DNA from 3 places in the Pseudomonas sp. EB271-G4-1 genome. Region 3 is predicted to be linked to each of the others. Evidence: riboswitches for the same ligand, from Rfam matches in the RefSeq annotation. Region 3 holds a riboswitch; each other region holds the start of a gene.
What was found. A riboswitch is a leader RNA that binds a small molecule or an ion and turns the genes downstream of it on or off. The one in region 3 is predicted to bind cobalamin.
Positions count from the first base shown of each region.

Region 1 (11,374 bases), on a different contig from region 3:
AGGCGTCCCAGGCGACTTTGGTTTCGGCGATCATGTGAACCCGCTCGCCATCGAAGGTCGGTTCGTTGGCATCGCCCTTGTGATTGTGCGGGGCGAACAGCTCAGCGGCGATCTGGCGGGCGGTGGTGAGAGAAGCGTCGAACACGCCGCGGTCGTGCTCGGCGTAGCGCGGGCGTTGCAGCAACGCTTCGGTATCGAGCAGCTCGTAAAGCTGGAAGCGCAGTTCGCGTTCGTTGAGCAGCAGGTCAGTCATGGCATCTCTCGTCAAACAGTGTCGAGTGTGGGCCATGGAAGCAATTCTCGGCCCGTTACAGGCGTCCACAATAGTGTGATGTGCCGGGCTTTTATCCCCCTCCTTTGGGGGAGGCCCGGACGTCGTCAGGTGATGGAAACAGTGTCCTCGCCCGCAACAGGCGCGAAGAGAGAGCCTCGAAGGTTCCAGGCACGGGGCTTGCGTCGAAGCACCCACCGCCGATGCTATGATCTGAGCGTCTAGGCCTGGCCAAGAGATCGTCCATGGATCGCCTGTCTACCTTGTTTTCGCAGTTCGGCGTACGCGCAAACCTGTTTTACAACGGCAGGTTATGCGGCCTCGCGTCCTACGATGGTGCGCAAGGGCGTGGTTATATTCATCTGCTGCAGGCGGGCAGCGTCACGTTGCTGGGCGCCGATCGCAAGGACGTGCTGCTGACCCGGCCCAGCCTGATTTTCATGCCACGCCCCAGCCGGCATCAGTTGTTTGCCAATGAGTCCGAGGGCGCTCAACTGTTGTGTGCCTCAATGGAGTTCGAGGGCGGAATCGATAATCCGTTGGCGGCTTCGTTACCCGATTACCTGGTGTTGTCCCTGGATGAACTGCCCATGCTGGCCGATACGCTGAAGTGGATGTTCGGCGAAGCAGCGAGCGCGCATTGTGGCAGGGAGGCAGCTCTGGAGCGTTTATTTGAACTGCTGATCATCCTGTTGTTTCGGCATCTGCTTGATCACCAACAATTGCGCACCGGAATGATGGCCGGCCTGGCCGATCCGCGGTTGGCGCGCTCCCTGGTGCAAATTCACAACGCACCCGAGCGTGCCTGGTCAATTGCGCAACTTGCGAGCGAGTCGAATATGTCGCGCGCGGCCTACGCGGTGCATTTTCGCGACGTCATCGGGCAGACACCTGCCGAATATCTGTTGAGTTGGCGGATCAGCCTGGCGCAGAAGCGTCTGCGTGAAGGGCGGTCGATTACGCTGATCGCCGCCGAGGTCGGCTATGAAAGCCCTTCGGCACTGGCACGTGCGTTTCGACGCAAGACGGGCTGCAGCCCGCGGGACTGGGTGAAAGACCTGGCGGGAGACGATGATGGGGCAATGGCCTGAAAGCATCGAACTGCTTCAGGCCATCGCGCAGGGTCGATCATCGGTTCAACGGCTTTGCAGCTCAGTCAGCGAGTGGCCGGCGATAAATATCGAGGCGGCAAGCAAGCCGATGTCCTTGAGCAGAAACTGCCCCGGCGCCACCGAGATGCCTGGAAAACCGAGGCCGGGTTCAATCACGCCGGGGGTCGAGAACATGAAGCTCAAGGTGGTGAAGAACAGTCCGGCAGACAGGGCTGCGCCGATCAATGAAAGCTTGGGTGACAGCAAGCGACCTGCAATCAGGACCCCGATCGAGACCTCCAGGATGCCGAGCAGGCTGGAGAAGGTATCGACACTGAAAATGTCGTAGACCCAACCCAGCAGAGGGCTGTTGCTCACCAACGGAACCAGCCCGACGGCTTCGTAGTGGGTGAACTTCATCCCGCCAAACCAGAAGTAAATGACGGCGAGTGCAAAGTAGGCACCATAGGTGCCAAGCGCCATGGTTTTGATCCCGAGCGTGGAAGAGCTTTGTACGTTGGTGCTGCTGTTGTCGATGCTTAAGGTTTTCATGATCAAGGCTTCCAGGAGAGTGGTGAGGAACGCTAATCAACAACCCGGCGCGGTGTGCGTTGGGAGTGCGGACAGTGTTGCCTTGGATGCCATGCTCGTGGCGCCAGAACGTATTGCATTCAGTGCAGATCGTCTTGACTTGGCGACGAGAAAAACCACAAGACCAGAGCAGCAGCACTGATCGAGGCGCCCAGCAGGCTGACGGCCATCCAGCCCCAAAGCGCATAAACCTGGGTCGCTGCGGCGGCTCCCAGCGCGCTGCCGACCGAGTAGAAGCACATGTAGGCGCCGACCATGCGACTGTGCGCGTCGGGTCGTGCGGCGAAGATGATGCTCTGGTTGCTGACGTGTACTGCCTGCACCGCAAAGTCGAGCAGGACGACGCCGCAGACCAGGGCGACCAGGGACGTCTGGGCGAATGCAATGGGCAACCAGGACAGCGTCAGGAGCCCTAGCGAAATGCCGGTCACTCGTTGCCCCAGGCCTTGATCGGCCCAGCGACCGGCTCTTCTGGCCGCCAGGGCACCGGCGACGCCGGCCAGGCCAAACAGGCCGATAGCCGTGTGTGACAGCGACAGCGGCGGGGCGCTCAAGGGCAGCACCATGGACGTCCACAACACGGAAAAAGCGGCAAAGATCAGCATCGCCAACAGGCCTCTGGCGCGTAACGTGGGCTCGGTAATGAATAGGGTGAACAGCGAACGGATGAGCGTGAGGTAGCTGTCTTGATGCCTTGGCACTGCCGTTACGGGCACGCTTTTCCACAGCACCGCCGCGAGCGTAAGCATCAGCCCTGAAGACACAAAGTACACGGCGCGCCAGCCCGCGATGTCCGCAATCACGCCAGAGGTAAACCGCGCCAGAAGAATGCCCAGGACAATCCCGCTGGTTACCGTCCCGACGGCTTGCCCGCGTTGCGAGGGCGTTGCCAGCGCGGCGGCGTATGCCACAAGTACCTGTACGACCACGGCCAGCAGGCCCATCACGATCATGGCACTCAACAGGGCCAGCCATTGCTGGGCAGCACCGACCGCCGCCAGCGCCAACGCCGACAGCAGCACTTGCGCCAGAATCAGCCGCTTGTGATTGACCAGATCCCCCAGCGGGACGATGAACAGCAGCCCCAGCGCGTAACCCACCTGGGTGGCCGTCACCACAATCCCGATCATAGATGAGTCCACGCCCAGACTCTGGGCCATGGAATCGAGTAACGGTTGCGCGAAGTAAACGTTGCCGACTGCAAGTGCGCAGGTGATGGAAAACAATAACGTCAGCGATGGTGAAAGCCCTGGAGAGTGTTCGAACCCGGTGCATTCGCCGATTTGCCCAGGCCGCCTGACCAGGCATTGGGCCGCTGAATCGGTATCTGCTGTCATGTGCGCCTCCGTGGCGTTAAACTGGTTGCAAATTAAAACCTGAATCTATTGTTGGCATGACAGGTTTCAAATTGCAACCACATTCCCGGGAGTAAAAAATGCTCGACGACGCTACGCCACAAGGCAACGAATGCCCGGTCGCAAGAACACTGGAAGCCATTGGCGATCGCTGGTCGCTCATGATCATCCGCGATGCCTTTGACGACATTCGCCGGTTCAGCGAATTTCAGAAGAGCCTGGGCGTGGCCAAGAATATTCTGGCTTCGCGACTGAAGACTCTGGTCGAGATCGGGATATTCGACATCCGACCGGCGTCGGATGGCAGCGCCTACAAGGAGTACGTGCTGACAGAGAAAGGACGGGAGATCTTTCCGTTGGTGGTCTGCATGAGGCAGTGGGGCGAACGATTCCTGTTCGAGCCGCAGGAGACCCGTTCTGTGCTGTTGGACAATGCGTCCGGCAAGCCGTTGATGCCGATTGAGGTGCGCTCAGCGAGCGGGCAGACGCTGGGGCCCGCTGATTGCCACAGGGTTAGACTGGTTGATGGCGAGTCGTGAATCGGCTGTTGTCATTCCAGAAGTGGTGAGGGCCAAGCAAACTTTCCATCATCGCCCAGGCTGCCATTGTGAGTACCCTGGCAGACCCTCCCCATTCAGCCACGCCACGTCCTGCTCCGTCCAGATGTGATATTCGGGCCTGGAACCAGGATCCTCGTCCAGCGTCGCCACGCGCACGATCATCGCGCTTGAGCCGTTACGCTCTGCCGCAAGGTGCGATCCGCAGTGCGAGCAGAAGTGTCGGATCTTCCCGGGAGTTGACTCGAAAGGCCTCAACGCGTCCAGGCCTCGTGTCCACCTGAAATGCTCTTTCAACACGCCAGCCGTGGAGACATAAGCAGCGGCATGGGTCTTGCGGCAGGTGCTGCAGTGACAATGGCTGATCGGCATATCAATGCTGTCGATCTCATAGCCTACAGCCCCACAAGCGCAGCTTCCTTTCATTTTGTCCTCCGGTTTGGGCACTGTGTGAAGATCACGGCTTTTTGCAGTCTGACGGCGTTTGCCAAGCGACAAGCTCGACGTAGCTCGACTCCCCACCTCCAGTCGCACCCGACAACCAACCCCATACGAAGGACAGGGTGGTCCGCCCCTCGTGATCAACGCCTACCGTGCCACGAGACCAGCCGGACAGAATCTCACCCTCCGTGGTCAGGCAATGAAAAAGCAGCTCGATGGTCTCGGGGCCTGTCACGCGGCCGACCTGATGGCCCATGCGGATCTTGCCGCCCTGGTAGGTACTTGAAATGGCATCTCCCTCGACCTGGTAGTGAAACACCGTGCCTGCACCGGACAGCCCGTGGGTATTGCCTGCTACCGTGAATCGGCGATTGTTCAAACGTTCGGTGACTTGAGAAAAGGGGCTTTCCATGAATGTTGCTTCCTTGTAGTGGAGAGGGTCCATCTTAGCGTTGGAGTACTGATTACTTTCCGGGGAGCGATGCGATCATTTGATCAAATGCCGTTACCGAATATCTCCCATCAAGGTTGCCGACGGTGGGCATTTTTGAAGGAAACCCGAATCGCACTCTGCCGGGAAGCACTTCATCCATGGCTGAGTACCAAGTCAGCAGCGCTTGTTGGAGGCGCACGTGTAGCTCGAATTTGCTGCGTCGGCGGGTGGTGTCTGCTTTGGCACGCGCGCGCGCGAGCTGGGGATCGATGCGGCCAACAATATAACAGTCAGCAAAGCCAATACGTCCTTGTGCGATCGTTTCTCTTGTAGCGTCCAACTCTACCCGCCACTCGGGTTCGCTCGCCTCGCCGATTTGCCAAAGGCTCCAGATGTAGTGGAGCTTGAGAGGATCACTGTCACATAAGGCCCACGAAGAGGTGTTTTCCATGGCCAACGTTTGTTGCCAGCGATCCACGTTTCGCTCTGCCCAAAAGGTGGCTGCTCCGACTGGATTCTTTATCCGGTCCGGCTCGTTATCAAAACGGCCGTTTTCGGGAATGACATGCTGCTTTCCATGCTCGGCGCACCAAGTGGTTTTCCCACTGGCGCTGATACCTTCAACAACCAGGATCATTGTTATGACTGCTCCATTAATTGCGTCATTGCGGCACGCGTCAAAACCTTCCCGTCAGCGGATACTCCACAGCCAGGCGTATCTGGTCGGTGTCCAGTTCTGCCTGTGCGGTATTGCCCCGATGCACATTGTATTGCAACGACAGGGTGGTGCCTTTCGCCGTGCCACCTTGCACCACATGGCGCACCTGCAGGTCACGCTCCCAATGTTTGCCGCCTTCGCCATAACCCAGGTAGGCGTAGCCGCCTTGCGGGTCGACATGGCTTCCATCGATCCGGCTGCCGCGCACATAGGCGGCGCTCATGGACAGGCCCGGTAACCCCCAGGGGCTGGCATCGAGATCGTAGCGGGCTTGCCAGGACTGTTCATGGGGAGCGTTGAAGTCCGACAGCTGGACGGCGTTGCTGATGAAGATAGCGCCACGGGTGACGTAGTCAAACGGTGTGTTGGCGTCCACCTTCTGATAGCCGAGGCTGAAGCCATGGGGGCCTTGGGTGTAAGTGGACATCAGGCTCCAGGTCGTGCTGTCGATCCTGCCGGACAGCGACTTGCCCTCATCCGTGGTGCGGTACAGGTTCAGGTTGATCGACAACGCGCGGGTTTCATCCAGCGGCTGGATGAAGGAGCTACCCAGGTAATGCTGGTTCCAGGTGTCCTCATAGCGCGATGTATAGGCGCTGACGGTCAGCTTCTTTGCCGGTGTGAAGACCACGCCCGCGAGATCGAAGGCATTGCCTTTCACGGCGTTGGAGTAGTTGACCACAAAGCCCTGGTCATGGCTGCTGGCGTTCCGATCGGTACTTTCGCTGAAATGACCAGCTACCAGCGTCAGCGCCTCGAACTCGTTGCTTGTGAGAAACACCCCGGTGGCGGTCTCCGGGAGCAGACGGCTATCGGACGAACTGAATACCGGCGTTTTCACGCGCTGTTCGCCATAGCTCAGCACGGTCGATGACCGGCGCAGTTTGAGTGCCGCACCGCCGCGGCTGAACGCATCCTTGGGATGTCCCTGGTTGTCGAGACCGAGCAATCGCGCTTTCCCTGCGCGGCCACCGCCGCTGTCGAGTTGTGCCCCGAGGTAGGCATGGGCATCCATGCCCACCCCGATCAAGCCCTGGGTGAAGCCCGATTGCACCGTCGCCATCAGCCCGTAGGCCCATTCTTCGGCGTAGCCATTACGCTCATCACGCGGTTTGTAGGCATTACGCGCAGCGCCATTGCGGGCGCCATTGAGGTACTCGCGATGGTCGTAAACCGTGCGATTGAGCACGCTCCAGGCGCTGTCCTGGATAAATCCCTTGGCTTGCGATTGAACTGAATCGGCGAGTGCGAGAGGGCTTGCCAGGGCGAAGAGAATGGCTGATCGGGTATGCATTCCGGGGTGTCCACAAACAAATCAGGATGAGCGCAAGCGCAGGATGTGCGTGCCGTCGAAGGGGTCAATGAGGTAGTGCGCGTGCACCCCGAAAGTCTCCAGCAGGCGTCGCGGGGTCAACACCTCGAGCGGCTTGCCAAGGGCCACCAAGCGCCCTTTTTCCAGCACCGCCAGACGATCGCAGGTGAGTGCCTGGTTGAGGTCGTGCAGGGCAATCACGGTGGTCACGGGCAATGCGTGAACAACGTGCAGAATCGCCATCTGGTGCTGGATATCCAGGTGGTTGGTCGGTTCGTCCAGCAACAGGATCTGCGGGCGCTGGGCCAGGGCGCGAGCGATATGCACGCGCTGACGCTCGCCGCCAGAGAGGCTACGCCACGTGCGCCTGCAAAGATGCGTCGCATCGACGTCGCGCAAGGCTTGATGGACGATGTCTTCGTCCGCCTTCGACCATGGACTCAAGGCCGACAACCACGGCGTTCGGCCCAGGGCCACGGCATCGAACACACTGATCGCATCCAGGGTGTCGGCCTGCTGCTCAACCACCGCCAGGGTTTGGGCGATGGTTCGCCGGGACAGGGCCTTGAGGTCTTGGCCGTTGAGATGGACCGCTCCCCGGCTGGGCCCACGCACGCCGGCCAGCAGTTTGAGCAGGGTGGATTTTCCAGAGCCGTTGGGCCCGACAAGGCCCAGGGTTTCGCCACGACGAATGTCCAGGTGAATCTGGTGCAGAAGTTCAACTTCGCGGATATGCAATCCGAGGCTGGAACAACTCAGCACGGTTTCGTCGGTAACCGGCGCAAGCGCATTCATCGGGCATTCCTCCGACCGACCAGGATCAGCGCAAACACCGGCGCGCCGACCAATGCCGTAATCACGCCGACCGGAATTACCTGGCCCTTGATCAAGGTTCGCGACAGCACATCGGCGGCCACCAGAAACACCGCACCGCCCAGCGCACTCGCCGGCAACAGGCGGGTATGCCGAGTGCCCAGCAACAGCCTTGCGGCGTGGGGAATGACCAGTCCAACGAAACCGATAGAGCCGACAATCGACACCATCACCGCCGTCACCAGGGCGGCGCAACTGATCAACAGAAATTGCACGGGACGAACCGCAATGCCGAGTGAGGCCGCGGAGTCGGCGCCAAAGGTGAAGGCATCCAGTGCCCGCCGGTGCCACAGGCAAACCGCCAGGCCGGCCACCGCAACCGGTACAGCCAGCCACACGGAGGGCCAGCGCACGCCACTGAGATTGCCCAGTAGCCAGAACATGATGCCGCGAGCCTGTTCGGAACTGGCCGACTTGGTGATCAGGAACGCGGTGAGCGCATTGAACAGTTGTGAACCGGCAATGCCCGCCAGGATGATCTGGCCGGTACTGCCGGGCGAACCGCTGGCACGGCCCAGCAATACCACGACGGTGAAGGCGGCGACGGCGCCGGCAAACGCCCCGGCCGACATCGAAATTGCTCCGGCACCCAGGCCCAGCAACGCCACCAGCACCGCACCCGTCGAGGCCCCCGCGGAAATGCCAAGCAGGTAGGGATCGGCCAACGGGTTGCGCAGCAACGATTGCAGGATCACCCCGCAGGTCGCCAGGCCCGCCCCGCAAGCCGCCGCCACCAACGCGCGAGTCAGGCGGTAGTTCCAGACGATGCCCTCATCGATAGGATCGAGGACATACCCGGCCATCCACATTTTATTGGCCAACACCTGGAACACCACGCCGGGTTCGATGCGGGTTTCACCGATGGCCACGCCGGCGATCACGGCCACGAGCAGCATCACCAGTGCAAGCAGAGTGCGAATCAGCGTTGCGGTCATTTTGGCAGGTCGTAGCGGTTGATGGCCGTTGCCAGCGATTCGAGACCGTCGAACATTCTCAAGCTGGCCTGCATGGCCATGGCGTCGAGGATAATGATGCGGTTGTTTTTCACCGCGTCCATGTTGCGGGTCACGGGATCGCTGCGCAGGAATTGCAGTTTCCGTTGATAGTCGTCAGCCGGGAAACGCCGGCGATCCATGCGGGCGATGACCAGGAATGTCGGGTTGGCCTTGGCGATGGTTTCCCAGCCAACGGTTGGCCACTCTTCGTCGGACTGCACCACATTGCGCACGCCCAAGGTGCCCAGCATGAAGTCGGGGATGCCCTTGTGCCCGGCGACATAGGGATCGATGTCCAGGCTGGCACTGGAAAACCAGACCAGCGCGCTGGTGTGCGTGAGGTCTTTGCCTTGCACCGCGGCAATGGACTTGGCCAGGCTGGCCTGCAGTTGCGCGTTCAGTTGCTGCCCGCGCGCCTGGACATCAAAAATCTCGGCCAGCTGGGTAATGCTCTTGTAGAGACTGTCAATGCGAAACGGCTGCAGGCGGGTGCCGTCGGCCCCCACCAGGTTGTCCTTGGATTCGCAGTCCGAGGGCATGAGATAGGTTGGAATCTGCAGTTCGTGAAACTGCTCGCGGGTAGCGACTGCGCCTTGCGGGCCGACCATCCACTCAAGTTCGACAGCGACCAGTTCCGGGCGCTTGCCGATGACCGACTCGAAACTCGGCTCGTTATCGGCCAGGCGTTCGATCCTGTCGTTTTGCCCCTTGTATTTGCCCAGCACATCATTGAACCACAGCGAAGTGCCGACCAGTTTGTCACCGAGTCCCAGGGCGAAGAGCATTTCGGTGCCGGCCTGGCCGATAGTCACCGCCCGGACAGGGGCGTGCGTGAACGTCAGTGTGCTGCCGCAGTTCTCGATCGTCAGCGGGTAATGAGTAGGGGAGGCACAGGCGAGGGCAGAAAGTCCCAGGCCGGTGACGAGGGCGAAAAAGCGCGGCAACAGCATGATGCAATCTCCATTTGAACCGTACACGCAGCCAGGGTGCAAGGTCTGGAAAACACATCATCGAGCGCTGCCGAAAACAGCAGTGCAAGGCCCATCACCTGAGTGACGCGCGCGCAGATGTCCTTCCCGGACACCCCGCCGGTTAGTGATTTGTTGCTTGGCCGGCAGGTCTCCTGACTGATGCGTCATGGCGTGCTCCAGCCTTCCCGGGAATCGATCCCAGTGGCAGTTCAGGAGCAGGCTCGGCACCTACAGTTGCGGGGGCAGTTCCGTTTGATGCGTTGGCAGCATCACGGATTCCCTATTAATCCCGTTTGGGAACCGGCGGCGGCATGGTAGTCGATCATGCCGCCCGAGGCGAACCCATCGCCTGATCAGAAGTATTTGAGCCAGGCGATATCGCGACGACGCGCCTTCAATGCGGCGAACCAGCGCACCGGTGGATACAGCGTTGCCGCCAGGAGCACGGCGATCAGCCATACGGTACCTATGCCGTGGAAGCCGAAGTAGTCGCCCTGGTTCAGGCCGAAAAATGCCGCGCTGAGCAGATAAAGCATTTTCAGCACATACAGATGGAGCAGGTAGAAAAACATCGGTGCCGCGCCAAATACCGCCAGGATGCTGATCCATTGGCGCTGCCGGGCCCGCTCGAAGCCAAGCAGCAGTAAAAGCCCCACGCCCAGTGTCAGGCACAGGAACAGCAGGGAAGGGGGGTACTTGGTGATGTTGAAGAAACTCATGAGGGTTTCTGTCGTGCTTTCATGAACCACCCACTGCGCTTCGCCATAACCGTTGACCAGGCGCAGGGCGATGAAACCGATCAATGCACAGGCACCTGTCAGCAACAGATAACGCTGACGCATTGCGAACGAGGTAGAGCGCGCGAACCACGGACCGATGCAGTAACCCAGGGCGATGACGCCGATCCACGGCAGCACGGGGTAGGAGGTGCGCAGGCGCAAGTGGTCGGAGAATTCGATCCAGCCGCGATCATGCAAAATCGCCCAAGGCAGGTGCAGCGCCGATCCGGGCGGGAAGTGCAGGGGATCGAGCAGGTTGTGCAAACCGACTATGGCCAGGCCCAGGACACACAATATTGGCCGAGGTAGCCAGGCCAATACAGAGAGAGCAATCATGCTGACACCAATCGCCCAGATCACCTGCAGGTAGATCACAGCAGGCGGGAACTGAAAGGTCCAGGCGAAATTCACCAGGGTGAACTCCAGCACAACCAGGAACAGGCCACGCTTGAACAGGAACATCGACGGCGTGCCCTGGTGCTTCTCACCGTACAGGAATGCCGACAGTCCAGTGAGCAGAACGAACACCGGCGCACACAAATGTGCGAGGGTGCGGCTGAAAAACAACGTTGGCTCCGTGCTGTCGACGAGCATCGGGTCGGTGACCTGGCGGTGCAGGAAGAACGTCTCGCGCACATGGTCCAGCAGCATGAAAATAATCACCAGGCCCCTGAGGGCATCGATGGACGTCAGGCGTTGGCCCAGGCGGGTGATGGGCGGGATTTGAACAAGGTTTGTCATCGAAAGTCGCAGGCAGGGGGTGGGTCACGCTGTCGGTTAGCAATCGACAGTTTCTATGTTGTTATAACGTAACATACACCCTATTGCTGTGTCATCAGCAGCCGCTCTACCGTAAAACCTTTGTTTCTCAGTCGTTTCAATAGGGCTGCGTAAGCTTGAGGGGCTACGTGAGTTGTTCGAGACAAAATCCACAAATATTTGCGAGTCGGCTCACTGACGGCGGCCAGTTGATATTGGTTGTCAATA
Region 1 is NZ_JBYTEO010000082.1:3,579-14,952, reverse strand. It holds gene AC3WWR_RS27505 (acyl-CoA dehydrogenase) at 1-253, opposite strand, end outside; gene AC3WWR_RS27500 (AraC family transcriptional regulator) at 517-1,362, shown strand; gene AC3WWR_RS27495 (YkgB family protein) at 1,408-1,914, opposite strand; gene AC3WWR_RS27490 (MFS transporter) at 2,034-3,290, opposite strand; gene AC3WWR_RS27485 (winged helix-turn-helix transcriptional regulator) at 3,389-3,847, shown strand; gene AC3WWR_RS27480 (GFA family protein) at 3,896-4,291, opposite strand; gene AC3WWR_RS27475 (avidin-fold protein) at 4,323-4,718, opposite strand; gene AC3WWR_RS27470 (hypothetical protein) at 4,771-5,376, opposite strand; gene AC3WWR_RS27465 (OprD family porin) at 5,417-6,751, opposite strand; gene AC3WWR_RS27460 (ABC transporter ATP-binding protein) at 6,773-7,564, opposite strand; gene AC3WWR_RS27455 (FecCD family ABC transporter permease) at 7,561-8,577, opposite strand; gene AC3WWR_RS27450 (ABC transporter substrate-binding protein) at 8,574-9,587, opposite strand; cobalamin riboswitch at 9,734-9,928, opposite strand; gene AC3WWR_RS27445 (acetyltransferase domain-containing protein) at 9,962-11,128, opposite strand; gene AC3WWR_RS27440 (lipocalin family protein) at 11,209-11,374, opposite strand, start outside.
Region 1: another riboswitch for cobalamin. It lies ahead of AC3WWR_RS27450 (ABC transporter substrate-binding protein); the one in region 3 lies ahead of AC3WWR_RS25180 (CbtB domain-containing protein).

Region 2 (11,374 bases), on a different contig from region 3:
ATATGTACTCAGAAAACAATCTCCCACAACAAGCTTCGATGCGGCATGGATCAACGTTGGTAGAGGCCCCGATGGACGTCGTCACAGGTTGACGGACAGACTCAGGGTGTGAGGGGGCAAGAAAATCAAGATCTAAAGCCAAGCAAAAGCCAAAGCCAAAGCAAAAGCCGACCGGTCGGCCTGTTTTTCAAGTGCAGGTTAATGAGCGGCCGACACCCGCCACACCTTATTCCCCACATCATCGGCCACCAGCAAGGCGCCTTGCTGATCGATCACCACGCCCACCGGCCGGCCCATGGCTTTTTCCTCGTCATTGAGGAATCCGGTGAGCACATCCACCGGTTGCCCGCTTGGCTTGCCACCGCTGAAGGGCACGAAAATCACTTTGTAACCGCTGTGCGGCTTGCGGTTCCAGGAGCCATGCTGGCCGATGAACGCACCTTCCTTGAACTGCACCGGCAATCGGTTGCCTTCGGCAAAGGTCAGGCCAAGTGAAGCGGTGTGAGGCCCCACCGCATAGTCCGGGGCGATCGCCTTGGCCACCAGGTCCGGGTTTTGCGGGTCGACACGCTCGTCGACGTGCTGGCCGTAATAACTGAATGGCCAGCCATAGAAGGCGCCGTCTTTCACCGAGGTGATGTAGTCCGGCACCAGGTCGCTGCCGATTTCGTCCCGCTCATTCACGGCGGTCCACAGCGCACCGCTTTGCGGCTCCCAGGCCATGCCGTTGGGGTTGCGCAGGCCTGAAGCGAAGATCCGGTGGTTGCCGGTGGCGCGATCCACTTCCCAGATCGCCGCGCGCCCTTGCTCCTGGTCCATGCCGTTCTCGCCGACGTTGCTGTTGGAACCCACCGTGACATACAGCTTGCTGCCGTCCTTGCTGGCGATGACGTTTTTGGTCCAGTGGTGATTCAGGGTGCCCCCTGGCAAGTCGACGACCTTGATCGGTTTGTTCTGGATTGCCGTGTTGCCGTTCTCATAATGGAAGCGCAACAGCCGGTCGGTGTCGGCCACGTACAGGTCATTGCCGACCAGGGTCATGCCGAAGGGCGAGTTGAGGTTTTCCAGGAATACCGTGCGGGTTTCGGCAACGCCATCGTGGTTGCCATCTCGCAGCAGGGTGATGCGGTTCGGGCTCGGCACGCCGGCACCGGCGCGCCCCATGACTTTCTTGGTGATCCAGCCCTTGATGCCTTTGTTGTCATCGGGTTTGGGCGGGGCATTGGTTTCGGCAACCAGCACGTCGCCATTGGGCAGCACATAAAGCCAGCGTGGATGATCGAGGTTCTCGGCAAATGCGCCGACATGAGTACCGCTGGCCGCGACGGGTTTTGCGCCGTCCGCCCAGCCAATGGCCGGGGCGATGTTCATTGTCGGGAACAGCGTCTTGTTCGGTTCCGGTAGCTTGGGGGACGGCCCGATGCCGTCGGTGACTTGCAAGCGGGCGGTTTCGCCACAGGCGACGAGCCCTCCCGCTAATGCGATGACGAAAACCAGCTCGGATGTGCGCATTGCTGACCTTCCCTATGAATGCAGTGACTTAAATCATAGAGAAGCGGCAAAGCCCGATGGTTCAACCTTTAGCCGCGAGCTTCCTTGAGCAACACGGCAATGCCTGGGTGATAGTGACCGGCTTCATTGCGCAATTTGCGATAGGCATAGGGGAAATACCAGGCCACGGCGCAGCAATGCTCCTTTTGCAGGTCATCGACCATGTCCTGGAGTTCCTCCGGGGTGGCGCCTTGCTGGCTCTTGTGGGGAGCGACGAACAGGCAGCCGATTCTCAGGTCGCTGGCGTAGCTGATTTTTTTCGCGTCACTGGTGATGTCCAGCAAGGCCTGGGTCAGGTTCAGGCTGTTAACGCGTGGCCAGCGCTGCGTGGCCTGCAGCCAGGCGCGATCTTCGGTGGTGGCGATAAACAGGTCGGCGCGGCCGTTGCGTTCGCCTTCTTCGGTCTGTTTGCGCGTGGGCGATTGTTGCAGTGTGACCATCTCAGCCATCCATGCCGCGGCAGAAAGCAGGCCGAGGTTGGCTTTTTCATCGAGCCAGTAGGGTGTCTCGTTGTCGCCGCGAACGGCGTTATAACGATCGATACAGTCGAACCAGCGCTCCAGCACCGGACGCAGGAATTCCAGCTTCGGATTACTGATGATCATGCCTTGCATAGGGCTCACCTTATTATTGTGTTGTGAGATTGTGGCAAATTGATATCACTGAAGTGAGTGTGACACAAGATTGACGTCATTTTATGAATGGTTGGCAGTTATTCGTTCCGGCACCCTGTCTTCAATTGACGCTCCACCCCCAACCCTCTAACCTTCGCCGCTTGTTTCAGGTGCTCTGTGGCTTGGGTCGACAGAGTGAAACAGGGAAGCCGGTGAGTGAGCGCTTCAGTCGATGAAGCCCTGCGATCCCGGCGCTGCCCCCGCAACGGTAAATGAGTGAAAACTGCGCTTGAAGCCACTGCGTCGATCCATCGATGCGGGAAGGCGCGCAGCGAGGCGTCACGCCGCTCATGAGCCCGGAGACCGGCCTGATCCATCCAAGCGGCATCACGGTGGGCGATGCCAGGCTTCTTGCCGTCTATTCTTGTGCCTGCCCGCCGTTAATCCTGCCTCAACGGAGAGCTCCCCCATGTCTGACAATCCTGATCGTGACGAACGTCACCTGGCGCGCATGCTGCGCAAAAAGGCCGTCATCGACGAACGCATCGCCAATTCCCCAAACGAATGTGGCCTGCTGCTGGTGCTGACCGGCAATGGCAAAGGCAAGAGCAGTTCGGCGTTCGGCATGCTGGCGCGTGCCATGGGTCATGGCATGCAGTGCGGCGTGGTGCAGTTCATCAAGGGGCGTAACAGCACCGGTGAAGAGCTGTTCTTCCGGCGCTTTCCCGAGCAGGTGCGTTTTCATGTGATGGGCGAGGGCTTCACCTGGGAAACACAGGATCGCCAGCGCGACATCGCGGCTGCCGAAGCGGCCTGGGCGGTGTCGCAGCAACTGCTGCGCGACTCGTCCATCGGCCTGGTGGTGCTGGACGAACTGAACATCGCCCTCAAGCACGGCTACCTCGATCTCGATCAGGTGCTCAGCGATTTGCAGGCGCGTCCGCCTATGCAGCACGTGGTGGTTACTGGTCGCGGCGCCAAGCCGGAGATGGTTGAACTGGCGGATACCGTCACTGAAATGGGCATGATCAAGCACGCCTTCCAGGCCGGTATCAAGGCGCAAAAAGGCGTGGAGCTGTGAACCAGCCTCGACGTTGCCCGGCGGTGCTGATTGCTGCGCCGGCGTCCGGCCAGGGCAAGACGACCGTGACCGCTGCGCTGGCCCGGTTGCATCGTAACCAGGGCCGTAAGGTTCGCGTGTTCAAGTGCGGCCCGGACTTTCTCGATCCGATGATCCTCGAACGCGCCAGCGGTGCGCCGGTGTATCAACTGGACATGTGGATGGTCGGCGAGCAGGACAGTCGCCGCCTGTTGTGGGAGGCCGCCGGCGACGCTGACCTGATCCTGATCGAGGGTGTCATGGGGCTGTTCGACGGTACGCCGTCCAGCGCTGACCTGGCGCGGCATTTCGGCGTGCCGGTGCTCGCTGTGATCGACGGCACCGCCATGGCCCAGACCTTCGGCGCACTGGCCCTGGGCCTGGCGCGTTATCAGCCGGACTTGCCGTTTGCCGGCGTGCTGGCCAACCGCGTGGGCACCCTGCGCCACGCGCAACTGCTCGAAGGCAGCCTGACCGAAGGCCTGCGCTGGTATGGCGCCTTGTCACGGGAGACCGGGATCGAATTGCCGAGTCGACACCTTGGCCTGGTGCAGGCCAGCGAGTTGAATGACCTGGATGTGCGCCTCGATGCGGCGGCCGAGGCCCTGGCCGGCAGTTGCGAAGTCGAACTGCCGCCGGCGGTGGAATTCGCCGCGCCCGATGTGGTGACAGTCGAGCCCTTGCTGGCTGGCGTGCGCATCGCCGTGGCCCGTGACGAAGCGTTTGCCTTTACCTATGGCGCCAGTCTCGATGTGCTGCGGGCGATGGGCGCCGAGCTGCGGTTTTTCTCGCCGATCCGTGATGCAGGTTTGCCAGAGGCCGACAGCCTGTACCTGCCGGGTGGCTATCCGGAATTGCACCACGTGGCATTGGCGCAGAACACTGCCATGCTCAGCGCCATCCGCGCCCACCACGCGGCAGGCAAACCCTTGCTGGCCGAATGCGGCGGCATGCTTTATTTGCTCGATTCGCTGACCGATGTCGAGGGCACTCGTGCCGAGCTGGTCGGCTTGTTGAAGGGCGACGCGGTGATGCAAAAGCGCCTTGCTGCATTGGCTCTGCAAGCGGTTGAGCTGCCGGAAGGTTCTTTGCGCGGGCATACCTATCACCATTCGTTGACCACGACCGAGCTTGTTCCGATTGCCCGTGGCCTGAGTCCTAACGGCGGGCGTGGGGCCGAAGCGGTTTATCGTGAGGGGCGGATGACGGCCTCTTACGTGCACTTTTATTTCCCGTCCAATCCATCAGCGATTGCCGCTTTGTTTGCGCCTGACTGGACGGACGCCTTCGCGAGCAGGCTCGCTCCCACAGGGGAACGCATATCAAATGTGGGAGCGAGCCTGCTCGCGAAGAGCCATGACTGACAACGCCTTCAGCCAGGCCGAACGCGACGCGGTCTACCGCGCCATCGGTGAACGCCGCGACATGCGTCACTTCGCCGGCGGCACGGTCGAGCCCGAGCTGCTGCGACGCCTGCTCGAAGCCGCGCATCAGGCCCCAAGTGTCGGCCTGATGCAGCCCTGGCGGTTCATCCGCATCAGCGATCGAGCCTTGCGTGGCCAGATCCAACAGCTGGTGGAGCAAGAACGTATCCGCACCGCCGAGGCCCTGGGTGAGCGCACCGACGAATTCATGCACCTCAAGGTCGAGGGCATCAACGATTGCGCCGAAGTGCTGGTCGCCGCGTTGATGGACGATCGCGAACGGCACATCTTCGGTCGTCGCACCCTGCCGGAAATGGACCTGGCCTCGTTGTCTTGCGCCATCCAGAACCTCTGGCTGGCGTCCCGCGCCGAAGGGCTGGGCATGGGCTGGGTCTCGCTGTTCGAACCGCAAGCCTTGGCGGACCTGCTGGGCCTGCCGCCTGGTGCCAAGCCCCTGGCCATTCTCTGCCTGGGACCGGTCAAGGCCTTCTATCCGGCGCCAATGCTGGTGCTCGAAGGCTGGGCGCAGGCGCGTCCGTTGAGTGAGCTGCTGTACGAAAATTATTGGGGAGTGAGTCAATGAGTGTGGCGTTGTTGAGTGTCGCCGCGGTAGCGCTGGATGCGCTGCTGGGTGAGCCCAAGCGCTGGCATCCGCTGGTGGCGTTTGGCCGTTTCGCCGAGCGCATCGAGCAACGTTTCAATGGTGGCGGTCGCGGCTGGCGCAGCCATGGGGTCACCGCGTGGGTGATCGCCGTAGTGCCGCTGACCCTGTTGGCCACGGCGCTCTCATGGGCGCCGTACGTCGGCTGGATCGTCGAGATTCTCGCGCTCTATTGCGCCCTGGGCATGCGCAGCCTCGGCGAGCACGTCACGCCGGTGGCCAAGGCCTTGCGCAGCGGTGACCTTGAAGAAGCGCGCCAACGCGTGAGTTATCTGGTCAGCCGCAAAACCAGTGATCTGGATGAAACCGCCGTGGCCCGTGCCGCCACCGAATCGGTGCTGGAAAACGGCAGCGACGCGGTGTTCGCCGCGCTGTTCTGGTTTGCCGTGGCCGGTGCGCCCGGCGTGGTGCTCTACCGTTTGAGCAACACCCTGGACGCGATGTGGGGCTATCGCAACGAACGCTTCGAGCGTTTCGGCTGGGCGGCGGCCAAGATCGACGACGTGCTCAATTACATTCCGGCGCGCCTGGTGGCGCTGACCTATGCACTGCTGGGCAAGACCCGACTGGCGTTGAAATGCTGGCGTACCCAGGGGCCAACCTGGGACAGCCCGAATGCCGGTCCGGTGATGGCGGCGGGGGCCGGTGCGTTAGGCGTCGAGCTGGGCGGGCCGGCGATTTATCACGGTGAACTGCATCAGCGCCCGGCGCTGGGCGAGGGCGTGCCGGCGGATGCCGACGCCATCGACCGCGGCTGGCAACTGGTGCAGCGTGGGGTATGGTTGTGGCTGCTGATTCTGTGCGTGGGGTCTGAATTTTATGCTTGAGCACGGCGGACGACTGCGCAAGGCGGCGCACGATTACGGCATCGATGAAGCCGATTGGCTTGACCTGTCCAGCGGCCTGGCCCCCTGGCCGTTTCCAGTGCCGGACATCCCGCAACGGGCCTGGGCGCGATTGCCGGAAACCAATGACGGTCTGGAGCAGGCGGCCTGCGACTACTACGGCACCTTGCAAGCGTTGCCGGTCGCCGGTTCGCAGATGGCCATCCAGTTGCTGCCGCGTTTGCGGCGGGCGGGCAAGGTCGGCGTACTGTCACCCTGTTATGCCGAACATGCCGAGGCGTGGCGGCGCAATGGCTACATCGTGCGCGAAGTGCTGGAGCAGGAGGTCGACTTCTTCGTCGATAGCCTCGACGTGCTGGTGGTGGTCAACCCGAATAATCCAACCGGGCTGAACCTGACGCCCGCCCGGCTGCTCGACTGGCATTCGCGCCTGGCCCCGCGCGGTGGCTGGCTGGTGGTGGACGAGGCCTTCATGGACAACACGCCGCACCTGAGTGTGGCGCCGTTTGCCCATCAGGTAGGCTTGATCGTGCTGCGCTCCTTTGGCAAGTTTTTCGGCCTGGCCGGCGTGCGCCTGGGTTTTGTCCTGGCTGAGCGCAAGTTGCTCAAGTTGCTCGCCGAGCAAGTAGGGCCGTGGGCGGTCAGCGGGCCGACCCGAGTGCTGGGCCAGGCGTGCCTGCGCGACACCGAAGGGCACGTTCGGCAGCGCGAGCGCGCCGATGAGGCCAGTGCGCGGCTGGCCACCCTGTTGACCCGGCACGGCTTCCAACCCCAAGGCGGGTGCGCCTTGTTCCAATGGCTAATCACCGAGCGCGCCGAAGTACTGCACGAGTTCATGGCCCGGCGCGGCATTCTATTGCGCCTGTTCACCCACAACAGCAGCCTGCGTTTCGGCCTGCCTGGCGATGAAGCCGACTGGGCCCGCCTCGACTGCGCGTTCGACGCCTTCACCAGGGAAAGCCAATGACCACGCTAATGGTGCAGGGCACCACATCCGACGCCGGTAAAAGCACGCTGGTGACGGCACTGTGCCGCTGGGTTACGCGCCAGGGTGTCAGCGTGGTGCCGTTCAAGCCGCAGAACATGGCGCTCAATAGCGCGGTGACTGCCGACGGTGGCGAGATTGGTCGCGCGCAAGCCGTGCAAGCCCAGGCTGCTTTTCTTGAGCCCCACACCGACATGAACCCGGTGCTGCTCAAGCCCAACAGCGATACCGGCGCCCAGGTGATCATCCATGGGCGTGCAGTCACCACGATGAATGCCGTGGCCTATCACGACTACAAATCCATTGCGATGCAAGCGGTGCTGGCGTCCCACGAACGCTTGAGCTCAGCGTATCCAGTGGTGATGGTCGAGGGGGCGGGCTCACCGGCCGAGATCAACCTGCGCGCTGGCGACATCGCCAACATGGGCTTCGCCGAAGCGGTCGATTGCCCGGTGGTGCTGATCGCCGACATCAATCGGGGCGGGGTTTTCGCTCACCTGGTGGGCACCCTGGAACTGCTGTCGCCCTCCGAGCAGGTGCGGGTCAAAGGTTTCGTCATCAACCGTTTTCGCGGTGACATCGCCCTGCTGCAACCCGGTCTCGACTGGCTGGAAGCGCGCACTGGCAAGCCGGTGATCGGCGTACTGCCTTACGTGATGGACCTGCACCTGGAGGCCGAGGACGGCATCGACCAGCGCCAGGCCGACAAGGCCGGGCAGCTGTTGAAGGTGGTGGTGCCGGTGCTGCCGCGCATCAGCAACCACACCGATTTCGATCCACTGCGCCTGCACCCGCAAGTGGACCTGCAATTCATTGGCCCCGGCCAGGCGATTCCAGCGGCCGACCTGATCATTCTGCCAGGCTCGAAAAGCGTGCGTAGCGATCTGGCCTATCTGCGCGCCAATGGCTGGGACGCCGCGATCTCGCGACACCTGCGCTATGGCGGCAAAGTCCTGGGTATTTGCGGTGGCCTGCAGATGCTCGGCGAGCAGGTGCATGACCCGCTGGGACTTGAAGGCGCGCCGGGGTCCAGTGATGGCCTGGGCCTGCTGGCATTCACCACGCAGCTCGAAGAACACAAGCAGCTACGCAACGTGCGCGGGCGTCTTGCACTGGAGAATGCCGAGGTCTGCGGCTATGAGATTCACGCTGGCGTTACCACCGGACCTGCCCTGGAAAATGCCGCCGTGCAGTTGGACGATGGTCGTTGCGATGGCGCGCAGAGTGTCGATGGGCAAATTTTCGGCACCTATTTGCATGGCCTGTTTGAATCCCCGGCGGCGTGCAGTGCGCTGTTGCGATGGGCGGGTTTGCAGAATGTGCAGGAGGTGGATTACCACGGCTTACGCGAGCGGGATATCGAGCGCTTGGCGGATCTGGTTGAAAAGCATCTGGATACCGGGCTGTTGCGCGAGCTCTGTGGTTTTTAAGTTGGCCGTGCTGGCCCCATCGCGGGCAAGCCCGCGCCCACAGGGTTAACGGGTGTACTTAAGTTTTGTGACCAACCCAAACAACTGTGGGAGCGGGCTTGCCCGCGAAGGGGCCCGTCATGACACTGCACATTTTATGGAATAAACCATGCTCCAACTGATCCTCGGCGGCGCCCGCTCCGGCAAGAGTCGCCTGGCTGAAAAGCTGGCGACAGACAGCGGCCTTCAAGTGACCTACATCGCCACCAGCCAACCCCTGGACGGTGAAATGAACGAGCGTGTCGCCCATCACCGCGCCCGCCGTCCGACCGAATGGGCGTTGATCGAAGAGCCTGTGGAACTGGCCCGCATCCTGCGCGAAACCGCCAGCAGCGAGCGCTGCCTGCTGGTGGACTGCCTGACGTTGTGGATGACCAACCTGCTGATGCTCGATGACACCGAGCGTCTGGTGGCCGAGCGCGAAGCCTTGCTCGAATGCCTGGCGTCGTTGCCGGGTGAAATCATTTTTGTCAGCAACGAGACCGGAATGGGCGTCGTGCCGCTGGGCGAATTGACTCGCCGCTATGTCGATGAAGCCGGTTGGCTGCATCAAGCCCTGGCCGAGCGTTGCCAGCGTGTCGTCCTGACCGTTGCCGGCCTGCCCCTGACTTTGAAAGGAACTGCTTTATGAGCCCAACCTGGTGGCTGAACCCCTGCAAACCGATCGACGCCCAGGCGGTCGAGCAGGCGCAAGCCCGTCAACAGCAACTGACCAAGCCGGCCGGCTCACTCGGTCAGCTTGAGTCGGTGGCGGTGCAACTGGCCGGACTGCAGGGGCAGGTGAAGCCGAGTCTGGAGCGGTTGTGGATCGCGATTTTTGCCGGTGACCATGGTGTGGTGGCCGAGGGAGTGTCGGCCTATCCCCAGGAAGTTACCGGGCAGATGCTGCTCAACTTCGTCAGCGGCGGTGCAGCGATCAGTGTGTTGGCGCGGCAGTTGGGCGCCTCCCTGGAAGTGGTCGACCTGGGCACCATCACACCGTCGTTGAAACTGGCGGGTGTGAGACACCTGAACATCGGGCCCGGCACGGCGAATTTTGCCCAAGGGCCAGCGATGACCGCGGCGCAAGGCGAACGCGCGTTGCAGGCCGGTCGCGACAGCGTTGAGCGCGCCGTTGCGATGGGTGCGCAACTGTTCATCGGTGGCGAAATGGGCATCGGCAACACCACGGCGGCCAGCGCCCTGGCCTGTGCCTTGCTCGATTGCCCGGTGGTGCATCTGGCCGGGCCGGGTACGGGGCTGGATGCGGCGGGTGTCAGTCGTAAAGCGCAAGTGATCGAGCGCGCGCTGGTGCTGCACGGCGCTCAACGTGGCGATGCGCTGCAGACCTTGTTCAATCTGGGCGGTTTTGAAATCGCGGCACTGGTGGGCGCCTACCTGGCGTGCGCCCAGCAAGGCATTGCAGTGCTGGTGGACGGGTTCATCTGCAGTGTCGCGGCCTTGGTCGCGGTGCGCTTGAATCCGTCGTGCCGCCAATGGCTGTTGTTCGGTCATCGCGGAGCCGAGCCGGGCCATCGTCATGTGCTGGAAACCCTGAAGGCCGAACCCTTGCTGGACCTCGGCTTGCGCCTGGGCGAGGGCAGTGGTGCCGCGCTGGCCGTGCCATTGCTGCGTCTGGCCTGCGAGCTGCACGGGCAGATGGCGACGTTCGCCGAAGCGGCGGTGGCGGACCGTCCGGCATGATCTTGCATCTGGACTTGTTGCGTCACGGTGAAACAGAACTCGGTGGCGGCTTGCGCGGCAGCCTTGACGATGCGCTGACCGACAAGGGCTGGGCGCAGATGCGCCAGGCGGTGGCGGGGCAGGGGCCCTGGGATCGCCTGGTCAGCTCGCCTTTGCAGCGCTGTGCGCGTTTCGCCGAAGAACTGGCGATGCAGGCAGGACTGCCGATCGAGCTGAACAAAGACCTGCAGGAACTGCACTTCGGTGCCTGGGAGGGACAGAGTGCCGCGGCACTGATGGAAACCGACGCCCAGGCCCTGGGTTTGTTCTGGGCTGATCCGTATTCGTTTACCCCGCCAGAGGGTGAACCGGTCGCGGAGTTTTCAGCGCGAGTACTCGCGGCGGTCGCACGCTTGCATGGGGCGTACGCCGGAGAGCGTGTGCTGCTGGTCAGTCATGGCGGGGTCATGCGTTTATTGCTGGCCCACGCCCGGGGCTTGCCCCGCGAGCAACTGCTCAATGTCGAAGTGGCGCACGGCGCGCTGTTCTCGCTCTTGGTCGAGCCCGGTGGTGTCTTGAGGGAAGTGCGCTGAACATGTTGCCATTCTGGATCGCCCTGCAATTTCTCAGCAGCCTGCCGATTCGTCTACCGGGCATGCCAACGCCTGAGGAACTGGGGCGCTCGCTGCTGTTTTATCCGCTGGTGGGTGTGCTGTTCGGCGTGATTCTGTGGGCGCTGAACGGGCTGTTGCTGGGCACGCCACTGCTGCTCCATGCCGCACTGCTATTGACGGCGTGGGTGCTGCTCAGTGGCGCGCTGCACCTGGATGGCCTGGCCGACAGCGCCGATGCATGGCTGGGCGGATTCGGCGACCGCGAGCGCACGCTGACGATCATGAAGGATCCGCGCAGCGGGCCGATCGCCGTGGTCACGCTGGTGCTGGTGTTGCTGCTCAAGTTTGCCGCGTTGCTAGCGTTGATTGAGCAGCAGCACAGTGTGCTATTGATCATCGTCCCACTGATTAGCCGCAGCGCGTTACTGGGGTTGTTCCTCACCACGCCCT
Region 2 is NZ_JBYTEO010000094.1:8,488-19,861, reverse strand. It holds gene AC3WWR_RS28905 (PQQ-dependent sugar dehydrogenase) at 199-1,512, opposite strand; gene AC3WWR_RS28900 (hypothetical protein) at 1,581-2,165, opposite strand; cobalamin riboswitch at 2,317-2,551, shown strand; gene cobO (cob(I)yrinic acid a,c-diamide adenosyltransferase) at 2,635-3,246, shown strand; gene AC3WWR_RS28890 (cobyrinic acid a,c-diamide synthase CobB) at 3,243-4,628, shown strand; gene bluB (5,6-dimethylbenzimidazole synthase) at 4,621-5,271, shown strand; gene cbiB (adenosylcobinamide-phosphate synthase CbiB) at 5,268-6,176, shown strand; gene cobD (threonine-phosphate decarboxylase CobD) at 6,169-7,161, shown strand; gene AC3WWR_RS28870 (cobyric acid synthase) at 7,158-8,609, shown strand; gene cobU (bifunctional adenosylcobinamide kinase/adenosylcobinamide-phosphate guanylyltransferase) at 8,758-9,279, shown strand; gene cobT (nicotinate-nucleotide--dimethylbenzimidazole phosphoribosyltransferase) at 9,276-10,331, shown strand; gene cobC (alpha-ribazole phosphatase family protein) at 10,328-10,903, shown strand; gene AC3WWR_RS28850 (adenosylcobinamide-GDP ribazoletransferase) at 10,906-11,374, shown strand, end outside.
Region 2: another riboswitch for cobalamin. It lies ahead of cobO (cob(I)yrinic acid a,c-diamide adenosyltransferase); the one in region 3 lies ahead of AC3WWR_RS25180 (CbtB domain-containing protein).

Region 3 (8,076 bases):
GGCGCTGGGAAAACTGCTCACGGGCCACCGTACCTTCATCAGACCCGCCGTACGCGTAGCCACCCCAATTCAGGTAAACCTCGGCCAGGTCCTCGCGGCTTTGCCACAGGCGACCATCGATGGCGCCCTGCACGCCTGCGCCATACGCGCCGGGCTTGGCACCGAAAATGCGCCAGCCGGCCTGCCGCCGCGCCGCGTCTTCATCCAGTCCCGATTGCAACAGCGCTTCACGCTCGGCGCGCACCTTGGCTGCCAGCGGATTCAAGTCATCCGGCTCATCGAGCGCGGCGACCGCTTGCACGGCCGCATCGAACAGGCGGATCAGGTTGGCGAAGGCATCGCGGAAGAAACCCGATACACGCAAGGTCACGTCCACCCGCGGACGATCAAGCAGGCTCAGCGGCAGAATTTCAAAGTCGTCCACCCGTTGACTGCCGGTGGCCCAAACCGGTCGCACGCCCATCAACGCCATGGCCTGGGCGATATCGTCGCCGCCGGTGCGCATGGTCGCAGTGCCCCAGACCGACAGGCCGAGCTGACGCAAATGATCACCATGGTCTTGCAGGTGACGTTCGAGAATCAGGTTGGCGGACTGGAAACCGATGCGCCACGCGGTGGTGGTGGGCAGGTTGCGTACGTCCACCGAATAGAAGTTGCGCCCGGTGGGCAGCACGTCCAGGCGACCGCGACTCGGCGCGCCACTGGGGCCTGCCGGGACGAACCGGCCGCCGAGGGCGTCGAGCAGGCCACGCATTTCTGCGGGGCCACAGGCATCCAGCCTGGGTGCTACCAGTTCGCGCAAATGCTCGAGGATAGCGTTCACTTCAGTCCAGCAAGCCTCCTTTGGGAGGTTCTCACAGGGGGCATTCAACACCTGTGAAATAAGCTGTGCGGCGAACAGTTCGAGGCGTTCGCGGGTATCGCCCGTGGTGCGCCAGGGTTCACCGCTGACCGACAATAATTCGCCGGGACGCGGTCCGCTCCACGGCTCGGCCAGCGCGCAATCCAGTGGGTCGAAGCCCAGCGCGAACGCCTTGGCCAAGGCCCGCAGCACACTCGATTGCGCGCCACGGCCATCGCCCCGGGGAATGCGCAGCAGCGCCAGCAACGTATCGATGCGCAGCCTTCCGGCCGGTGACTCGCCAAAAACATGCAAGCCATCGCGGATCTGCGACTCTTTCAAGTCGCACAGGTAAGTGTCCAGGCGCGGCAGCCAGATCGCCGCATCCGCATCGCTATCGAGCTGATCGTCCAATTGCAGCTCGCGGTCTATGTGGGTGTCCCGGACCAATTGCAGGATGTCGCGCTGCAGTTCCCGCGCTCGCCGTGGATCGAGCAATTGCGCTTCGTAGTATTCGTCGGCCAGCAACTCGAGATTACGCAGCGGGCCGTAGGTCTCGGCGCGGGTCAGTGGCGGCATCAGGTGGTCGATGATCACCGCTTGCGTGCGGCGCTTGGCCTGGGCGCCTTCACCCGGGTCGTTGACGATGAACGGATAGATGTTCGGCAACGGCCCGAGCAGCGCATCCGGCCAGCAGTGCTCCGACAACCCTACGCCCTTGCCCGGCAGCCATTCCAGGTTGCCGTGCTTGCCCACGTGGATTACGCCGTGGGCGCCGTAGGTATTGCGCAACCAGAAATAGAACGCCAGGTAGCCATGGGGAGGCACCAGGTCCGGGTCGTGATACACCGCACTTGGATCGACCTGGTAACCCCGCGCCGGCTGGATGCCAACGAAGGTCAGGCCAAAGCGCAACCCGGCGATCATCATCCGCCCGCCACGACACATCGGATCACTGTCGGGCTCGCCCCAGCGCTCCAGCACGGCCTGGCGATTGACTTGCGGCAACGCGTTGAACATCAGCAGGTAATCGTCCATGGCCAGGCTTTGCTGGCACGGGCGTTGATCGAGGGTTTCGAGGTCGTTGCTGACACCGCCCAACAATTGCTGGATCAACGCGGTGCCGCTGGCAGGCAGATCGGCTGGCAGCGGATAGCCTTCTTTATGCAGCGCACGCAGGATATTCAAAGCCGCAGCCGGTGTATCGAGCCCGACGCCGTTGCCTATCCGACCATCACGGGTCGGGTAATTTGCCAGAATCAGCGCTATGCGTTTTTCGCCATTGGGCAACCGCGCCAGATCGATCCAGCGCCGCGCCAGTTGCGCGACAAAGTCCATGCGTTCTGGCTGAGCGCGATAGCAGACCACGTCGGACTGACTGCGCTCGCTGCGCCAGGCCAGGTCCTTGAAGCTGATCGGGCGACTGATGATGCGCCCGTCCAGTTCCGGCAGCGCAATGTGCATCGCCAGATCGCGGGGGCCGAGGCCTTGTTCGCTGGCTCGCCAACCCGGTTCATTGTCTTGGGCGCAAATGGCCTGGATCACCGGGATATTGCGGCGAAATGGCCGCAAGTGCGGTGCCTCCGGACTGGATTGGGCGAAACCGGTGGTGTTGAGAATCACCCCCGCCTCGACTTCATCCAGCCAGTCCTCGACCACGGCAAGGCAGCCAGGCTCTTTCAGGCTGGCCAGCGCAATTGGCAACGGGTTAAGCCCCGCCGCCTGCAAGCGCTGACAGAAAACATCAATGAATGCGGTATTCGCCGCTTGCAAATGCGAGCGATAGAACAGCACCGCCGCCACTGGCTGACCGCTCTGCCACTGGGCCCGCCAGTCGCTCAGCGCCGCAGGGCTTTTTTGTGGGTGGTAAATCGCCGTACGCGGCAAGGTGTGCGGCTCGGCCCAGGCGTAGTCGCGATCGAGCCAACGATTGGCCAGGCAACGGAAAAAGTCGAGGGCATTGCCCATGCCACCCTGACGCAGGAATTGCCAAAGCCGGTCGCGATCCCCAGCGCCCACGGTGCTCAGATCACTGAGCTCCGGGTCCGGTCGATCATCGCCCGGCACCAGGATCAGCTGTACACCCCGCTGCGACAACTCCACCAGCCGCTCGACGCCATAGCGCCAATAGGCAATGCCGCCGTGCAGCGAAATCAGGATGACCTTGGCATGGCGCAGGACTTCGTCGACATACAGATCAACTGATGCATGGTTCTGCACCTGCATCGGGTTGGCCAGGCGCACGCTTGGGTAGTCTTCGGGCAACTGCTGCGCCGCTTCGGCAAGCAACGCCAGGCTGGAGTCGCCGCTGCACAGGATAACCAGCTCGGCGGGGGTTTGCCCTAGGTCGGCAATGTTGTCATCCGACACGAATCCGCCGGGCTGGGTCCTGAGCAGGTGCATGGGTTACACGCTGAGCGCGGCGCGCAATTGCGCTTCGAGCGTTGTGGCGTCCAGCGCCTGGCCAATCAACACCAGACGGGTGGTGCGTGCTTCTTCAGCGCTCCACTGGCGGTCGAAATGCTTGTCGAATCGGGTGCCCACGCCCTGGATCAGCAGGCGCATCGGTTTGTTCGGGACCGCGGCGAAACCTTTGACGCGCAGGATGCCGTGCTGCACCACCAGTTGGGTCAGCGCATCCATCAGCAGGCTTTCGTCGGATGCCGGCAGTTCGATGGAGATCGAATCGAAGGCATCGTGGTCGTGATCGTCTTCGCCTTCATGGTGGTGATCGTGATGGCTGTGACGGCTGTCGATGTGTTCTTCGGACCCGGCACCGAGGCCGATCAGCACGTCCAGCGGCAGGCGCCCGCTACTGGCTTCGATGACTTTCACCGCTGGCGGCAGTTCCTCGGCGACTTCCAGGCGTACGCGTGCCAGGTCTTCAGGGCTGATCAGGTCGGCCTTGTTGAGGATCACCAGGTCGGCGCTGGCCAACTGGTCGGCGAACAGCTCGTGCAAAGGCGATTCGTGATCCAGGTTCGGGTCGAGTTTGCGCATGGCGTCGACTTGATCCGGGAACGCGGCGAACGTGCCAGCCGCGACGGCCGGGCTATCGACCACGGTGATCACCGCGTCAACGGTGCAGGCACTGCGAATTTCCGGCCACTGGAAGGCCTGGACCAAAGGTTTTGGCAGGGCCAGGCCGGACGTTTCGATCAGGATGTGGTCTAGGTCGCCACGACGGGCCACCAGTTCGCGCATCACCGGGAAGAACTCTTCCTGTACGGTGCAGCACAGGCAGCCGTTGGCCAGTTCGTAGACACGGCCGTTGGCCTCTTCTTCGGTGCAACCGATAGAGCACTGCTTGAGGATTTCGCCGTCAATGCCCAGCTCGCCGAACTCGTTGACGATCACCGCGATGCGGCGGCCCTGGGCGTTGTCGAGCATGTGCCGCAGTAAGGTGGTTTTGCCCGAGCCGAGGAAGCCGGTGACGATGGTGACGGGGAGTTTGGCCAGTGTTTTCATCGGATGCCCTTTGGCAAGGTGGCGGGCATACGGGACGAGAACCGGCAACGCACACGCGCGCAGGAAGCGTTCGCCACCGGATCACCCCGCCCGGTTGTAGTGAGAATCTGTATCGAGGCAGGTCTCCTGGCTGACGGCTGGCCAGTCGTTGGACTGGCGGTTGCTGCGCCTTCCCGCGCGCGCCATGGCTGGCGCATGCAGTGGCATGGCAGAAACTGAACCGTTCACAGTTGCGGGGGCAGCCGCGGCATTGACCGCGTTCCCTTCTTAGCTTCGACAAACGCCGAAGAACCTCGAAAGCGCAAGGCTACGCATGGTATCGGGGCGGGTCAATGTTCACATGATTCCTGCGGTGCGCCCTTCGCGAGCAAGCCCGCTCCCACACTTGAGGGTCTGCCCTGAAGGAACTCGGTCAAATGTGGGAGCGGGCTTGCTCGCGAAGGGAACGACTCGATGTTCAAGTGAGAACCCTTGCCAATTGACGCCCGCCCCCCGCCCATGCTCTCCTACGCATCTTGTTACGGGTGCCCTTCACAGGGTGAAACGGGAAACCGGTGAATCATGTGCTTTACTTCAGGCCATGTCAGTCCGGTGCTGCCCCCGCAACGGTAAGCGAGTGAAGCGTCAGATCCACTGTGCCAATGCGGCATGGGAAGGTGACGCTGGAAGGTTCAGGCTAACGCCTGCGCCCCTCGTGAGCCCGGAGACCGGCCCGCAACACAAAGTGACCATCACCATCACTTCAATCAACAAACCCGCGGTGGGCGGGCGCTGTTCGGACTTCTGCGCGCTCGGTCGTGCGGAGTTCTGCTTGCGCTCTTATTCCCCGCTGACCGAACAGAGGGAAGCGCCATGTCGATTATCAGCAGCACCGGCCACAGCAATGCCGCCAGCAGCACCACTACCCTGTCCCAACGCCTGACCGCGGCGATTTTTGCGTCAATCCTCGGCGCCAGCCTGGTGTATTTCGCCGGTTTCTCGCACATCGAAGCAGTGCACAACGCCGCACACGATACGCGCCACAGTTCCGCGTTCCCGTGCCATTGAGACCTGTCGACATGATCAAGCGTATTGCGCAAACCGCAGGTTTCACCGGGTTGCTGGCCGCCCTGCTGCTGACCCTGCTGCAAAGCTTGTGGGTTTCACCGCTGATTTTGCAGGCCGAAACCTACGAACAATCAGGACCAGCAGCGGTTGAAGTTCATGAACACGCCGCTGGTGTAGCCGCACATACCCACGATGCCGAAGCCTGGGAACCGGAAGACGGCTGGCAGCGCGTGCTGTCGACCACTGGCGGTAACCTGGTAGTGGCGGTTGGTTTCGCCCTGATGCTCGCTGGTCTCTACACCCTGCGCGCGCCGACCAAAACCTCCCAGGGCCTGCTCTGGGGCTTGGCTGGCTACGCGACATTTGTGCTGGCGCCGACGCTTGGCCTGCCACCTGAGTTGCCGGGCACCGCGGCTGCCGATCTGGCGCAACGCCAACTCTGGTGGATCGGCACCGCCGCCTCCACCGCTGTCGGTATCGCCCTGATCGTGTTCAGCCGTCACTGGCTGATGAAAGTCCTTGGCGTGGCGATCCTTGCGGTGCCTCATGTGATTGGCGCTCCGCAACCGCAAGTGCACTCGATGCTCGCTCCAGAGGCACTGGAAACTCAGTTCAAGATCGCTTCGCAGCTGACCAACATGGCGTTCTGGCTGGCCCTGGGCCTGATCAGTGCCTGGTTGTTCCGCCGCAAAAGCGATGGTCAATACCCCGCATGACAGGCCTCAGCGCAGCGCCGACCCTGGTGGTCGGCCTGGGCTGCCAGCGTGGCTGCCCCGTCAGCACGTTGCGGGCACTGCTTGACCAGGCACTGCAGGCGCACCAGATCGAACTGCATCGGATCAAGGCCCTGGCCAGCATCGACTTGAAGCGCGACGAACCGGCGCTGAACGAACTGGCCGAACAGCTTGGGTTACAGATGATGTATTTCAGCAGTGAACAACTGGCGAGCTATCAACCCCGACTGAGCCATCATTCGGACATCGCCTTTGAACGCACCGGGTGCTATGGCGTAGCGGAAAGTGCCGCCCTGGCACTGGCCGAGCAACTGGCCAACGGCCCGGCTACATTGCTGATCCCACGCCAAAAATATGCCCAGGCTACCCTCGCATTGGCTGGCGCCGCGTAAAATCCCCGATAATCTGCGCATTCGATCATGAGCATTCTTCATCTGAAGCCTTGCCCAGCGTCCCTTTTCAACAGGAATCCTTAATGACGGTCTACTTCATTGGCGCAGGTCCCGGCGATCCCGAACTGATCACCGTCAAAGGCCAGCGGTTGATTCGCACCTGCCCGGTGATCATCTATGCCGGCTCGCTGGTGCCCGCCGCCGTGTTGGAAGGGCACTGCGCCGAACAGGTGGTCAACAGCGCCGAACTGCACCTGGAACAGATCATCGAACTGATCAAGACGGCCCATGCCAATGGCCAGGACGTGGCGCGCGTGCATTCCGGTGACCCGAGCCTGTACGGCGCAATAGGCGAGCAGATACGCCACCTGCGAGAACTCGGCATCCCTTTTGAAATAGTCCCCGGCGTGACCGCCACGGCCGCCTGCGCTGCGCTTCTGGGCGCGGAACTGACCTTGCCGGACGTTTCGCAGAGCGTGATCCTGACACGCTACGCCGACAAGACCGAGATGCCCGCGGGCGAGGAACTGGGCAGCCTGGCGCAACACGGGGCGACCATGGCGATTCATTTGGGGGTCAAACACCTGCAGAAAATCCTGGCCGAACTGCGGCCGCATTACGGCGCAGACTGCCCAATTGCGGTGATTCACCGGGCGACCTGGCCGGATCAGGACTGGGTGGTGGGGACGCTTGAGGACATTGCCGACAAGGTGGAAGCCAAGGGGTTTCGGCGCACGGCGCTGATTCTTGTGGGTCGGGTGCTGGGCAGTGAGCAGTTCAGCGAGTCGTCGCTGTATCGTGCGGGGCATGCGCATCTCTACAGGCCATGATGATCGTTCCCACGCTCTGCGTGGGAATGCAGCCCGGGACGCTCTGCGTCCCCTCTAAAGCCGAACGCGGAGCGTCCGATGAGGCATTCCCACGCAGAGCGTGGGAACGATCGGCGCTCACGATGGGCGCCGTTTTTTCATTTTGCAGCGAACACCTTAGTAGTAGGCGTTTTCTTTCTGCGTGTGGTCGGTCACGTCGCGCACGCCCTTGAGCTCGGGAATACGCTCGAGCAAGGTGCGCTCAATGCCTTCCTTCAAGGTCACGTCAGCCTGGCCGCAGCCTTGGCAACCGCCGCCGAATTGCAGGACGGCAATGCCGTCTTCGACCACGTCGATCAGGCTGACCTGGCCGCCGTGGCTGGCCAACCCAGGATTGATCTCGGTTTGCAGGTAGTAGTTGATGCGCTCGTTGACCGGGCTGTCGGCGTTGACCATCGGCACTTTGGCGTTTGGCGCCTTGATGGTCAACTGGCCGCCCATGCGGTCGGTGGCATAGTCGACAACGGCATCGTCCAGGAACGCTTCGCTGAAATGGTCGATGTAAGCGGTGAAGCTTTTCAGCCCCAGCGCGGTGTCTTCGGGTTTTTCTTCGCCCGGCTTGCAGTAGGCAATGCAGGTTTCGGCGTACTGGGTGCCAGGCTGGGTGATGAAGACGCGGATGCCGATACCCGGGGTGTTCTGCTTGGAGAGCAGATCAGCCAGGTAATCGTGGGCGGCGTCGGTGATGGTAATAGCGGTCATGGAAACTCCTCGCAGGCTTGGGC
Region 3 is NZ_JBYTEO010000064.1:135-8,210, reverse strand. It holds gene cobN (cobaltochelatase subunit CobN) at 1-3,244, opposite strand, end outside; gene cobW (cobalamin biosynthesis protein CobW) at 3,248-4,309, opposite strand; cobalamin riboswitch at 4,409-4,620, opposite strand; cobalamin riboswitch at 4,815-5,039, shown strand; gene AC3WWR_RS25180 (CbtB domain-containing protein) at 5,162-5,356, shown strand; gene AC3WWR_RS25175 (CbtA family protein) at 5,368-6,072, shown strand; gene AC3WWR_RS25170 (cobalamin biosynthesis protein) at 6,069-6,482, shown strand; gene cobM (precorrin-4 C(11)-methyltransferase) at 6,566-7,312, shown strand; gene nfuA (Fe-S biogenesis protein NfuA) at 7,469-8,053, opposite strand.